Regions from separate parts of the Neobacillus sp. NPDC097160 genome, predicted to be linked through region 3. Evidence: riboswitches for the same ligand, from Rfam matches in the RefSeq annotation. Region 3 holds a riboswitch; each other region holds the start of a gene.
The links. A riboswitch is a leader RNA that binds a small molecule or an ion and turns the genes downstream of it on or off. The one in region 3 is predicted to bind thiamine pyrophosphate.

Region 1 (3,495 bases), on a different contig from region 3:
CTTTAATCATCATAGCAGCGTTTATTCTCCAGCGAAAAACGAAAGAGCCAAGCATAGAATTACCATTATCTATGCCGGATCTTGAAGCTCGCAAGATGGAATAAAACCCAACTGTATTTGGAGCTCTGCGTCTAAATAGTGAATCGCTCCATTAACCTGCACAGAAAGTTTTTGAAAATGAAGGGGTAACTCCTTTTATCAAATGAGAAATAAGTGTATTCTTTTCCATACGGATTATGAACAATCCCTCCTGGAAGACAGTAAGGTATTTTCCAAGCTGTCTTCCAGGAGGGATAATATCATTATACTTTACTATTGGATTTGCATAGGAACCATCTGTGCTTTCATTGTAAAGGAATTTTTTTTGACTGAACATAAAATTTGTGAAGATTTTTAATACTTTGATTCACCCAATGCTAGTGGTGAATGATAAAAATTCTTAAAGGTCAAAGAAAGGTGTTGCTATTCTATCGGACTATTTACAAAGTCAATGCGGGTATCGATATTATTAATGATTTTATTGATTTCAACCGGTTTATTTGGATGTAGTTATCAAGAAATGGCGAGTGAAAAATCAGTTCATGCTGCTAATAAGCAAAAGGAAAATACAAAGAACCCAGCTGCCGATGCTGTGGAAGAGTCGTCTGATTTTAATTTAACTCTTCTTGGAACAGGTTCTCCAATCTTTAGCATGGTTGAACAAGACGACATAAAAATGATCATTTCATCATATTTATCATCAATGAGAGGGTAAAGAGGTGAAAATATGTTACGCAATGTTGGCAGCAGATTCATCTGGTTTTTGATCGGCAGTTCGATATTTGCTACCTTTATCGGTTATGCCCTGTTTAAGGCTGACCTCATATCATTTCCAGGTATTCATAAATCCCAAAGAGCCCTAGATAGTAAAGATCGTAATCGAAATAGAAGAGTTGGTAGAATTCGAGTTACGTAGAGAGTTGAAAATCAATTTATAAAAAAATAGCAGGGCGTGTAAAAAATGCAGCGTGATAAAAATCATGCTGCATTTTTTATTCTTTTCTCGCAAGCTCCAATTATGGAGCGCATCGGAGGCAGACCCTATTGCCTGACACATTTATGATTCCCTTTTATAATGTTTTCTCTTTGAGACCTTAAAAAGTAAAAAAGTCCTTTAATTGCAAATAGCGCAAAAAAAAGGATTTTTTTTACTTTTTTATTGGTGGATTATTGGTATCAACATGAAAAGGAAGAGAATGATCTTCTTTGTCAGTTCCATAAAACTGCTCTTGGATTTCAAGATTTGCTGTATCTACTTCGGTATCCCCTTTAATGGAACTGAATCCAGAGTCATAAAATATTTCATCCATTTCTTGATTTGCTTCAATTGCTTCCTTTTCCTTTTCTTTCAACTTCATCGACCTCCTAATTCAATTTCCTTTTATTTTCCCCATTCTTCTGTAAAAGTATAAAATAAATTTCTATTAAATCGTAAAAGAAAAAAATTTGTTTCAATTCCTAACCCTATTGAAAGAAGCATTTTTAAACAAAAAGATGTAACCCACTATTATACTAAAATTTGATACAGGACGACCTTTTTGCAGATTTTGCACAACGAGAAAGTATTTGACAATTCTAACAAAAGTGCTAACATTATCCATGTAAGGTTATCAATAAAAATAATAAATGAAGTTTATCCGCTAGAGGTGCCTTTTTAAAGGGCTGAGATTGAAGTGCTACTTCAGGACTCTATGAACCTGATCTGGATCATACCAGCGTAGGGAAGTGGAAACTGGATATTTGAAGAATGTATGTTTCTATTTCAAATTTCAACCACTTTCTTAATCAAAGGAAGTGGTTTTTTGTTTTTACTTTTAGCGGAATCTTCTGAAAGGGGTGATGTGTATTTTCAAAGATAAAGAGTTTCATATCATTTCCAATGGTAAGATGCCGATTGAGCAGTTCCGGGAAATTCTCATTGATATTCATCCCTATGTAACGGCCATCCATTTACGGGAAAAACAAAAAACTGCTAGGGAACTATTTCAAACGGTCCAACTTTTAAATTCTGCAAATATCCCGCTTTCAAAAGTTTTCATTAATGATCGCCTTGATGTTGCCTTAGTTACAAGGGTTGGTGGGGTTCAATTAGCCTTTCACAGTTTAGAACCAGCTATTGTGAAGGAAAGTTTCCCTCAGTTTCGGATTGGGTGCTCGATTCATTCTTATGAGGAAGGAGTGGATGCAAAAGCAAATGGGGCAGACTATGTAATTTACGGTCACATTTTCCCTTCTCAATCTAAACCAGATGTGGCGCCAAAAGGAGTGAGGAACTTGTCAATGTTGACACAACTTGACATTCCGACGATTGCGATTGGAGGCATAACACCAGAGAATACAGCACAGGTACTTCAGGCAGGGGCAAATGGGATCGCAGTTATGTCTGGAGTTTTAGATGCACGCGATCCACTAGCAGCAATTAAGTCTTACACAAAAGTATTAAAAATTGGAGATGGAAAAAGTGGAAAATTCATTTGATGTGATTATTATCGGCGGCGGAATAATCGGATCCTCCATTGCCTATCAGCTATCAAAAATGGGAAGAAAAGTGGTCATACTTGAGAAGGATCGCTTGGCTTGCCAAGCATCAAGTGCTGCCGCCGGAATGCTGGCTGCGCAAGCAGAGATTGAACAAGATGGTCCGTTATTGCAAATGGCTCTAAAAAGTCAAGCCATGTTTCCATCTCTCTCAAGCGAATTATTTGAATATACAGGAATTGATATCGAGTTTGTCAATAAAGGAATGCTAAAAATTGCGGAAACAGAAGAAATAGCATCCATAGTACGTAAACAAGTCACCTTCCAAAGGAAGTGGGATCCTGCAATAACATGGCTTGATAAAATGGAATTACTTGAATTGGAACCATCCATATCTTCAAGCATTTCAGGAGCCATGTTTCTTCCTAACGATGGCCATGTACAACCAGCAAATTTATCAAGAGCATACGCACAAGCAGCAGCCTATTTTGGAACAGAGATTCGAGAGTATACTGAAGTCGTTTCTATTAATTATGAAAACGGTCAGGTTAAAGGGGTTAACACTTCCCATGGTGTTATTCACGGAGAACAGGTTGTCGTCGCCACCGGAGCATGGGCAGCGAAATTAATGCGTGAATCCGGGCTCGAAATAAATGTGTATCCAGTTAAAGGAGAGTGCTTTTCTGTCAGACCGGAAAAGCCGGTGATCAACACTACTATTTTTTCCGACAAGCGGTGTTATCTGGTACCAAAACGAAATGGAGAAATTTATATCGGCGCTACCATGATTGAGCATTCATTTGATCAAACGGTAACACCTATAGGGATTGGAAGCTTAATAGAAAGAGCAACACAACTTGTTCCAAAGCTGAATGAAGCACCATGGGAGCGAGTATGGTCTGGAATCCGACCGCAGACAGGGGATGGGATGCCATACATTGGCGAACATCCAAGTTGGAAGGGATTGTACGTTGCCGC
Region 2 (3,495 bases), on a different contig from region 3:
CAAATTTTAGTAATAACCTATATTATTATTTCTAAATTCTGATTTGTCAATATATTTTGTTTTTAATGATTTTAAACACTTTTAATGGTTTATTCATAATTTGTTCATTTCTAGAGATTATGATGAATACATGAATCGGACATGATCTTTTCATAGCCTTTCAACCCCCTTTTAATATATATTTTTTTATCCGGCCTATTGCCGGATATTTTTTTGAGATTCTGACTCCAAGCAATTTCTAATGTGATACATGATTAATTAGAGAATAGAGTGTAATGCGAAACCTTTAAATGATTGATTTGACAACGGCCAACAAAAAAAGCTGTAATTCCTTTGGAACAACAGCCGGCATACATTTTTTGCTACAATATAGTTTATTTTGCTCTAAACGGTTCTAAAGTATCTATGACACTATTAATAAAACTGTTCCCCGCCCCCCAATCAAACCGGAAGATTGCTCCTTGGGCAGTGCCTGATGCTGCTGCATGTACTTTTGCAGCCCCTTCCAAGTTATCGATGGTAATGGTCATGGAACCACGATTACCTGAGCGAAAATAATATTTTTCAAACACTAATACTATGAATTCGAAATTCCCGATTGAACGATGATAGCGGTCAATTAATGTACCTGAAATACTTCCATTTACAATTGCTTCTTCTATCTTCTCACTTGCTTCTTTAGGTGTTATCGACACGATAATTTCACTAACGTCCATATGTTCTCCCCCTAAAAAATATCTTCCTATACTAAAATCAACAAAATACCTTTCATATTTTATGGGAATCTTATCCTTCCATACGTTTTGAATTTATTTTAGTTTCATTTTCTAATATCTTTCTTGTCATTAGCATCCTTAATCAAAAAGTTCCAAAAATATTGTGAATCCTTCCGAAGTGATATTAGACGATGTTAATTTTTTGGCTATTGTGACTGGATTTTCTTTACTAGTTAATTGTTTATTTGTTCTTGGTTTCACTCCTTTCTACCAAATCACCATATTTTGTACTAGTCAAAATAAAGGTTTCTGTTATAATGAGTTGGGAATATAATTTAATAGCTAGAATTGTAGGGGAACCGGTGTTGCCGGTTGAGATTACATCCTTAAGATGTTGACTCTTAGTACCTGATCTGGTTGATACCAGCGGAGGGAACATATTCTTGAACAATTGAAATTGTTTGCTTATATGCGCCCTAGGTTCTCCACTAGGGTGCTTTTTTATTGTCTAGCTCCACAAGGAAAGCTTCGGCAGCATAAGCACCGCACGAAGAAAAAGCGTTAGCTTTTTCGAGGAGGTCATACGCCGCTGACCAGGGCGCTTGCGCTTTTCTAATTATGTACATAGGAGGAAGAGGAATGAAAAAGTGGTTAATCGTATTATGTTCATTATTAATGATTGCGGGCTGTAGCAATCAGAATTCAGGATCAGAAACGAAAAAGAAAGACAAACACTCTCTGAAAAAGGTATCTGTTGTACTAGATTGGACACCAAACACGAATCATACCGGTTTATATGTTGCAAAAGAAAAAGGCTATTTTAAAGACGAAGGATTAGATGTGAACATCATTATGCCAGGTGATGCTGGAGCAGATCAGCTTGTGGCTTCAGGTAAATCAGAGTTTGGCGTAAGTTATCAAGAATCGATCACACAGGCCCGTATACAAGGCGTTCCTCTTGTTTCTATAGCAGCGATCATTCAACATAATACATCTGGTTTTGCCTCACCAGTTTCGAAGAACATTGTTACACCAAAGGACTTTGTAGGTAAAACATACGGTGGCTGGGGCTCACCTGTTGAAGAATCTGTTATTTCTTCATTAATGAAAAAAGAAAATGCCGATGTGAATAAAGTTTCGATTGTAAATATGGGAGATACTGATTTCTTTACAGCTGTGAAACGAGACATCGATTTCGCATGGATTTATTATGGCTGGACTGGTGTAGAGGCAGAGCTGCGTGGAGAAACGCTCAATATGGTGTACTTAACAGACTATTCCGATAAACTCGATTATTACACGCCAGTTCTCGCAACGAATGAAAACATGATTAAAGAAAACCCAGATACAGTAAAAGCTGTTGTAAAAGCTGTTTCTAAAGGATATGAATTTGCTATTAAACATCCATCCGATGCTGCTGACATTTTAATTAAAGCAGTGCCTGACTTGGATCCAAAGCTTGTTAAGAAAAGTCAAGAATGGTTAGCCTCTAAATATCAAGATGATGCACCGAGATGGGGCGAGCAAAAACAAAAAGTATGGGAAAATTATGCTTCATGGATGTTTGACAATGGACTTCTTGAGAAAAAGCTTGATTCCAAAGAAGCATTTACAAATCAATTTTTACCACAATAAGGGGGTTATGAAATGACAAATTCACTGATCAGTATTCAAATCATACCAAAAACAAAAAATGGCGAAAGTGTTATTCCTTATGTAGATGAAGCAATCCGAGTGATTCAAGAGTCAGGGGTAAAATTCGAGGTACATCCTCTTGAAACAACAATGGAAGGCGATTTACAGCAATTACTGCAGGTTATCACGAAAATGAACGATCGCATGATTGAGATGGGCAGCAGTAACGTTATCTCCCAAATAAAAGTTTTGTACCAACCATCTGGCATCTCCATGGGTCAACTTACGGAGAAATATAGATAATGATAAAAATCATATCGAAAGGGTGGAGACCATTACTGGTTCTCCTCCTTTTATTCATTGTATGGGAAACGGTTGCAATTATATCCGAAATTCCAAATTGGCTTTTACCCACTCCGACAAAAATATTTTATGAGGGTTTTGATGGTTGGTCTAACTTTTACCCACATTTATTATCAACAATCAAACTATCTTTACTCGGATTTGCACTAGGTTTACTAATCGGTCTACTTACGGCTATTCTATTACACTTACTTCCTTTCATTCGGGAATCGATTTATCCGTTGCTCATCATATCGCAAAACATTCCGATTATCGTCCTAGCTCCTCTTTTAGTGATTTGGTTTGGCTTTGGATTATTACCCAAAATGATCGTCATCACGCTCGTTTGCTTTTTTCCCATCACGGTTGCCGCTTTAGATGGATTTAAGCAAACTTCCAATGAGTTAAAGCATTACATGATTATGGCAGGAGCATCGAATAAGCAATTATTTTGGAAGCTGGAGCTGCCCTATGCCCTTCCTTCCCTTTTTTCAGGTTTAAAAATATCCGCTACCTACAGTGTTATGGGTGCAGTTATTTCTGAATGGCTTGGAGCGAAGGATGGTATCGGTGTGTATATGACCCTTGCATCCTCATCCTTCCGAACAGATCGAGTTTTTGTGGCCATATTTGCGATTGTGACATTAAGTTTATTATTTTTTTCAATCATTGCTCTTATTGAGCGCTGGCTCGTTCGGTGGCAGTTGAAAGGGGCGAAATGAAAGTGAGTCATCTTAAGGTTTCCAATATTTCTAAGCAATTTGACAAGAATGAAGTGATCAAGAATCTCGCATTCACAGTT
Region 3 (3,495 bases):
TTATGGCCTGCAAAAAATGCTCCAACAAATAAGGCATATACAGGCAAACGGGCAGAACATGACATTAATGGCGTTAACAAAATGGTCAATAAACGCTCTCTTGGTGTTTCAATCGTTCTCGCCGCCATAATTCCAGGTACGTTACAGCCAAAACCGATCATCATCGGAATAAACGCCTTGCCGTTCAGGCCAACTGATTCCATGATTCTATCCATTACCAAAGCAACTCGTGCCATGTAACCAGAGTCCTCTAATAATGAAATAAAGAAGAAAAGAATAAAGATTTGCGGTACAAATACGAGAACTCCGCCAACCCCTGCGACCAATCCTTCAATAATTAAAGCATGGATAAACGCTGATGCATTAATAGCAGATAAAACATTTTCAAATCCAGTGGTTACTGGTCCAGTTAAAAAGCCATCTAAAACATCTGACAGCGGCGTGCCCAGCCAATCAAATGTCAGCATAAACATCAGATACATGAGCAGCAAAAAGATCGGCATCCCTAGGTAACGATTTGTCACGATTGAGTCAATTTTTTCAGATAACGGGATTGTCGAATCACTCTTTCTTGCTACTTCAGCTACTATTTTTTCAATGACTTCTTTTCTCTTTAAATAGATGAAATTTGCTAACGATTTGATATCATAATGTTTCTGTAACTTTGACTCCAAATTCACAATAATTCCATTTAGCTTTTGAGCATTGGCAATACTATTTACATAGTTTTTAACGTATTCATTTCCTTCAATATATTGAATAGCAAGAAAGCGTGGAGAGTGGCTGGTCTCGCCGATTAGTTCACCAGTCAATGCTGTAATGGCCTCTTCCACCTCTTTGCCATAGTACACAAGGTTCTTTCTGGCAGGCTCGATTGATTTTGTAGATACGACATCTACTAGCTTGTCACAGCCTTTTCCGCTTCTTGCCACGACAGGAACAACAGGGACACCGAGAGCACGCGAAAGCTTCGAAGCGTCTATTTGAATCCCGCGTTTATTCGCCACATCCATCATATTAAGGCCGATAAGGGCTGGCTTTTCAAACTCAAGTAATTGAAGCGTTAAATGTAAATTCCGTTCTAATTGTGAAGCATCTAATATATTTAGCAAGCGATCAACGGACTCATTTAAAAAGAATGAGGTCACAACACCTTCATCCTTTGAAAGCGGATTAAGTGTGTAGACACCAGGTAAATCAATTAATTGGCCGATATTATTTTTGAATACGCCAACTTTTTTTTCAACTGTAACACCGCTCCAGTTACCAACATACTCATAGGAACCTGTTAGATTATTAAACAATGAAGTTTTCCCAGTATTCGGGTTTCCAATAAGAGCGATTTCCATTATATTCTCTCCACTTCAATCTGAACTGCTTCTTTACGGCGAATGCCAACACATTGTCCGCATGATTCAATCATAATCGGCCCGCCAAACGGCATGACGCATTTCACACACACTTCTGATCCTTCGGTAATCCCTAAGTCAAGCAAGCGTCTTTGTACCAGGTGACCAACATGAGAAATGTCTATGATCTTTCCCTTATCTCCTGCTTTTAAAGAACCAAACATGTATATCACCCTATCTAGGTTAATTGAGAATGATTATCTTTCTATATTGACATTTTAACACTTTTTTTAGGGAAAGGGCATACTAATTTTGTGACAAAAGTTCGAAAAAAAAAAGAAAAGCAATTTGCCTTTCTTTTTCACTCCATATTAATGTTCTTGTAAAAAACTTTTCTTTGGCATTGCACCGATCACAAGAATGATGATAATCGCACTGATGACGAAGCTAGGGAGCATATAGGTTCCATTATATATGAGCGAGTAGGTTGTTACCGGCTGGCCCTTAGGTGCATATTCACCGAAGAAAACGATCCCGGAAACCACATGACATAGATAGCGGAGAAAACTTCCAAAAAAGGCTCCAATTATTGTGAATATCATCCATTTCCCTTTATTTCCTTCCGCAAGGGCTTTTTGAATTTGACCAACAAAAACGCCTGCTAAGCCCACAACTGTAAAAGCAATAAAATAATCGATAATACCTTGAACAATGGTATAAATTTGGGCAAAACCTAGGATAAATTGTAATAGACCTAGTAAGAAGCCTGTTAGCAGGCCACCCTTTATTCCCCAGCGATAGGCCATGAGAAAAATTGGGACCATAGCAATAGAAATGGATCCACCCTGCGGCCAAAATCTTGCCATTAAGAAACCTGATAACAGATCAAGTAAGTAGGCAAGTGCGGTAAAAACAGCAATTTCCGTAATAAATAGCGTGTTACTTCTCTTTTTGTTCATTCTTCTTCCCCCCTATTCATGTTTGGAGTCGTTTGATATCTTCCTACAATTAACTGGGTATCTAAATTAAGCGCAAACAAAAAAAGCAATGCAAGACAAAAAGGATTGTCTGCATTGCTTTAATATCCGGCAAACCACATCCCTACGCTAGCGTTAACTAACAGGTTCATAGGGTCAGAACTTAAAACGTTCACTCTCAGCCGCCCTAATAGCAGCTCCCCCTGTGGAAGTATTCAATTGATTCCATACAAAATATACTATTCTTTTATGGTTTTTACAAGGAAATTATTACATTTCCACTGTGATACTATTAAAAGAGCCGTTTTATCATATTATTCAGCAAAAATCATATTGGGAAAATTTTTTTATCTTTCATTAAAAAAGGATTTTTGCCTTCATCAGCGAATTTAAGATGGTAATCAGTTTTGTTAATACCATAGGGGGAAACAACATGTTTACGGGAGAACAAACGGATTTAATTGCTTTTTTTAATCAAAACAAAGAAAAATTGGTACAAGAATGGGAAGATGCTATTGTCATTAACCACGGAGACCCCTTCAAATTGAAAATTCGCGAAAACGGGGTAGCTCTATTAAATGTGTTACTAACGATGCATTTAAGATCTAAAAAAGAACTAGTAGACATGATTGAAAACATTGCGATAGAAGTGTCAGAAGAAAGAGTTTTGGCCGATATTAACATAGGTGATTTTGTCTACAATGTTAATCTTGGCAGAACGATTTTGTACAGCTATTTAAGTAAAACAGGAATGTCATGGTCAGATATGCAAGAATCGATCAATATGATCAATTTTTGCTTTGATAAATTTCTATATTTTGCCGTATCCCATTTTTCGGAAGCGAAAAATAAAATCATAGAAGAAAAGACGATGTTCATTGACTCGACACATCAAGATCGTTTGACACTTCTCGGACAGATGACTTCAAGCTTTATTCATGAATTTAGAAACCCACTCACATCTGTTCAAGGGTTTATTCAGTTACTTAAAGCAGATTTTCCAAACATGAGATATTTGGATATCATTTCAAGTGAATTAGATCAGCTTAATTTTCGAATATCACAGTTCTTATTACTTTCTAAAAAAGAATTAATTGGGAAGGAAAAAGTACAATTTGGGTTAAATACGCTTATTGATGAGGTATTAAACTTCCTTTATCCTAGTATTC
Region 4 (3,495 bases), on a different contig from region 3:
GCTGTGGCGTCGGGGATTGAGGAAATAATTATCATAACCGGCAGGGGGAAGCGGTCTATAGAGGATCATTTCGATAAATCCTATGAGCTTGAAGAGTTGCTGCAGCGAAAAGATAATTTAGCCGTTTTAGAGGAAGTTCAGAGAATATCTAGTTTAGTGAATATATATTATGTTCGCCAAAAAGCACCGGACGGACTCGGCGATGCTATTCTTTGTGCCAAAAATATTGTTGGTGATGAACCATTTGCGGTTATGTTGGGCGACGATATTGTCGTGTCAGAGGTTCCTTGTTTAAAACAACTCATGAATGTATTCGAGTATTATAATAGTTCTGTCGTTGCCATTCAGAATGTTCAAGAACAGGACGTAAGTAAATATGGAATAATTAAGCCAAAAGGTGCGATGATTGAGGAGACTTTATATTCAATCGAATCATTAGTGGAAAAGCCAAAGGTAGAAGAGGCTCCGTCTACACTTGCCGTTATGGGGCGTTATATATTAAAGCCAGAGATTTTTTCCATATTAGAACGGCTTCCAATTGGGCAAGGTAACGAATTACAACTAACCGACGCCATTAACGAATTAAATAAACAGCAGGCTGTCTTGGCATATAACTTCGAAGGAATCCGCTATGACATCGGCGACAAAATAGGGTACCTCAAAGCAACGATCGACCTTGCCCTAAAAAGAGACGACACACGAGAAGAGATCCTCGCCTTTTTGGGTGAAATCTTCAAAGGATAAAGGAAAAAGAAGCCAATTTTGGCTACTTCAACATCCTTCTCCTATTAACCACTAGAAGAGCCAAGGCAAAGAATTGCCTTGGCTATTTCGCTATAAAACGGAGAAATCAGTCAGAAGTTATTCTTCAATTGCTGTCTAGCTTGAAAAGTAATCAAGGACAGTTATCGAATCGGTCACTTCTTCTTTTTCTTCACCTTATAATTTTGTTCAATATAGGTAATTTGATCTAATAGTTTGGTATTTTCTTCTTTTATGGTTAGCAGTTCTAGTCTAATTGCTGAAAGTTCACTAGCTATATGTGATTGAATCTCTGAAAGGCTGCTAACAAGTTGTGTGCTACTCTCGAAGAGGCTATTTGCAAGTTGTTTTTTTAACTCTGAAAAAACATCGACTTGTTCTTGTTGAATCTCTGGCAGCTCATTAACAACCTGTGTGTTATTCTCGATTAGTGCATCGCTATCGATCGATAAAATGGTTGTTTGTTCATGATTCTTGTAATTATTTTTACTCATTTTTATGCCCACCTTTAAAATTTTTTAACATTTAGAGACTCTTTTAAGAAATATAATATGTAAAACTCTTGGACAAGCATAAACGAATATAACGAACAGAGAAGAAAAGGGCTGTCCCATTTTTTAAAAGAGATGAAAAACGAGCATATTTATGACAATATCATAGGAAATATTCCTTGGGAAAGCGCATGAACAGACAATTCTCGAGTTTTTGTGTCGGGAATTGGAGGGGCGAATGATGTTCCTCCATGTGATGAAGCATTTACCGGAATTATGTTCTAAACTAAAAAAGTTGGAACAATTTTCTTTACTTCAATGGTAATCAGCGTTAATATGTACTTAATTTAATATGTGATGTATCTACTAGGGGTGCCCTGTAATCAGGCTGAGAGAAAACGGTAATGTTTTTAACCCTTTGGACCTGATCTGGGTAATACCAGCGTAGGAAAGTAGTCGAGTGAAATGGTAATTTTTCGCTTTCTACCTAACCAGGTCCAATTTATGGATCTGGTTTTTTTATGTTGAAAAAGAAAAGGGGAGATTGGTTTGGAAAAAAGAAGCTTGTGTGAAACGTTGGAAAAAGTAAGGAAGGTAAACCCGCTAATACATAATATCACCAATGTAGTCGTTACCAATTTCACGGCCAATGGGCTCCTTGCACTAGGAGCTTCACCGGTAATGGCAAATGCAAAAGAGGAAGCAGCGGATATGGCTACGATTGCAAGTTCACTAGTTTTGAATATTGGCACATTAAACCCGCAAACAGTGGAAGCCATGCTCCTGGCTGGTAAGTCTGCCAATGAGCACGATGTTCCGGTCATATTTGACCCGGTAGGTGCGGGGGCTACACCGTATCGAACGGAAACAGCCCAACGAGTGATGAATGAAGTCAAGGTCGCCGTGATTAGAGGAAATGCGGCCGAGATTGCCAATGTTATTGGTGAAAAGTGGGAAATTAAGGGTGTGGATGGAGGAAATGCAAAAGGGAACATTAAAGACCTTGCGATCACAGCTGCTCGAAAATTACATTGTGTTGTCGTAATAACTGGAAAAGAGGATATTGTATCAGACGGTGAAAATACTTATGTAGTTGCCAATGGACATCCAATTTTGACCAAAGTAACCGGAACGGGATGCCTATTAACTTCGGTAATTGGCGCTTTTGCGGGGGTGGAAAGGGATTTAATCCAAGCCTCGGTCGCTGCCTTAACCTACTATGGCGTTGCCGCAGAAAAGGCGGCGAAGAAAACAGCCGAGCTTGGACCGGGCAGCTTTCAAATTGAATTTTTAAATCAATTATCGTTGGTTTCGAGTGAAGACTTAAATGGTTATGCTTCTTTTAAAAAAATCTAGTGGAGGAATGTAAGATGAAAAAAGCATTAACGATAGCAGGTTCCGACAGCGGCGGCGGCGCAGGAATTCAAGCAGATTTGAAGACGTTTCAGGAATTAGGGGTTTTTGGGATGTCAGCATTGACGGCTGTTACGGCGCAAAATACAGTAGGAGTCCATGCTGTGTACCCCATGACGTCAGAGGCCGTTGCCAAACAGATGCAAGCACTCGGAGAGGATATGGGTGCGGATGCCGTGAAAACAGGCATGCTTTTTAGCACAGAAATTATCGAAGCTGTTTCTGCTAATCTCAAAAAATACAAATGGGAAAATGTGGTTGTTGACCCTGTGATGATTGCCAAAGGCGGCGCTTCTTTATTACAACAGGAAGCCATTTTCGCTATGAAAACCTATTTATTGCCGCTTGCCGAAGTCATTACACCGAATATTCCGGAGGCGGAAGTTTTAACGGGAATGAAAATCCAAACCCTTGAAGATAAAAGAGAGGCTGCAGTAAGGCTATACGAGCTTGGAGTCAGAAATGTCGTGATTAAAGGCGGTCATGATGAAAACGAAATTGAATCCACTGATTTATTTTTTGACGGGAATGAATTCCACAACTTTACCAGCAAGCGGATCCAAACAAAAAACACACACGGAACGGGATGTACCTTCTCAGCCGTCATTACCGCCGAATTGGCGAAGGGCACAAGCGTATATGATGCTGTTTTAACAGCGAAGGATTTCATTCAAGCAGCCATTGAAGATGGTATTGCCATCGGCCATGGACATGGTCCGACAAACCATTGGGCATATGGAAAAAGAAAATACATTAAGGAGTTGGCAAGGTCATGAATGATTTGCAAGCCGCATTACGTGTTTATTTTATCATGGGCAGTCCGAATTGC

Region 1: linked by a shared signal. The riboswitch ahead of ACIQXV_RS20425 (thiamine phosphate synthase) and the one ahead of thiT (energy-coupled thiamine transporter ThiT) in region 3 are both predicted to bind thiamine pyrophosphate.
Region 2: linked by a shared signal. The riboswitch ahead of ACIQXV_RS23615 (ABC transporter substrate-binding protein) and the one ahead of thiT (energy-coupled thiamine transporter ThiT) in region 3 are both predicted to bind thiamine pyrophosphate.
Region 4: linked by a shared signal. The riboswitch ahead of thiM (hydroxyethylthiazole kinase) and the one ahead of thiT (energy-coupled thiamine transporter ThiT) in region 3 are both predicted to bind thiamine pyrophosphate.

Annotation. Positions count from the first base shown of each region.
Region 1 is NZ_JBIWDU010000015.1:73,346-76,840, reverse strand. Features, by position in the region: gene ACIQXV_RS20445 (DMT family transporter) at 1-104, shown strand, start outside; gene ACIQXV_RS20440 (hypothetical protein) at 491-754, shown strand; gene ACIQXV_RS20435 (hypothetical protein) at 767-955, shown strand; gene ACIQXV_RS20430 (hypothetical protein) at 1,188-1,391, opposite strand; TPP riboswitch at 1,672-1,780, shown strand; gene ACIQXV_RS20425 (thiamine phosphate synthase) at 1,879-2,517, shown strand; gene thiO (glycine oxidase ThiO) at 2,501-3,495, shown strand, end outside.
Region 2 is NZ_JBIWDU010000019.1:61,611-65,105, forward strand. Features, by position in the region: gene ACIQXV_RS23610 (DUF6054 family protein) at 375-716, opposite strand; TPP riboswitch at 1,059-1,168, shown strand; gene ACIQXV_RS23615 (ABC transporter substrate-binding protein) at 1,356-2,351, shown strand; gene ACIQXV_RS23620 (thiamine-binding protein) at 2,364-2,654, shown strand; gene ACIQXV_RS23625 (ABC transporter permease) at 2,654-3,415, shown strand; gene ACIQXV_RS23630 (ABC transporter ATP-binding protein) at 3,418-3,495, shown strand, end outside.
Region 3 is NZ_JBIWDU010000012.1:104,106-107,600, reverse strand. Features, by position in the region: gene feoB (ferrous iron transport protein B) at 1-1,349, opposite strand, end outside; gene ACIQXV_RS17860 (FeoA family protein) at 1,349-1,573, opposite strand; gene thiT (energy-coupled thiamine transporter ThiT) at 1,721-2,308, opposite strand; TPP riboswitch at 2,431-2,540, opposite strand; gene ACIQXV_RS17850 (histidine kinase N-terminal domain-containing protein) at 2,760-3,495, shown strand, end outside.
Region 4 is NZ_JBIWDU010000006.1:150,353-153,847, forward strand. Features, by position in the region: gene galU (UTP--glucose-1-phosphate uridylyltransferase GalU) at 1-744, shown strand, start outside; gene ACIQXV_RS10570 (hypothetical protein) at 918-1,256, opposite strand; TPP riboswitch at 1,612-1,721, shown strand; gene thiM (hydroxyethylthiazole kinase) at 1,803-2,609, shown strand; gene thiD (bifunctional hydroxymethylpyrimidine kinase/phosphomethylpyrimidine kinase) at 2,624-3,442, shown strand; gene thiE (thiamine phosphate synthase) at 3,439-3,495, shown strand, end outside.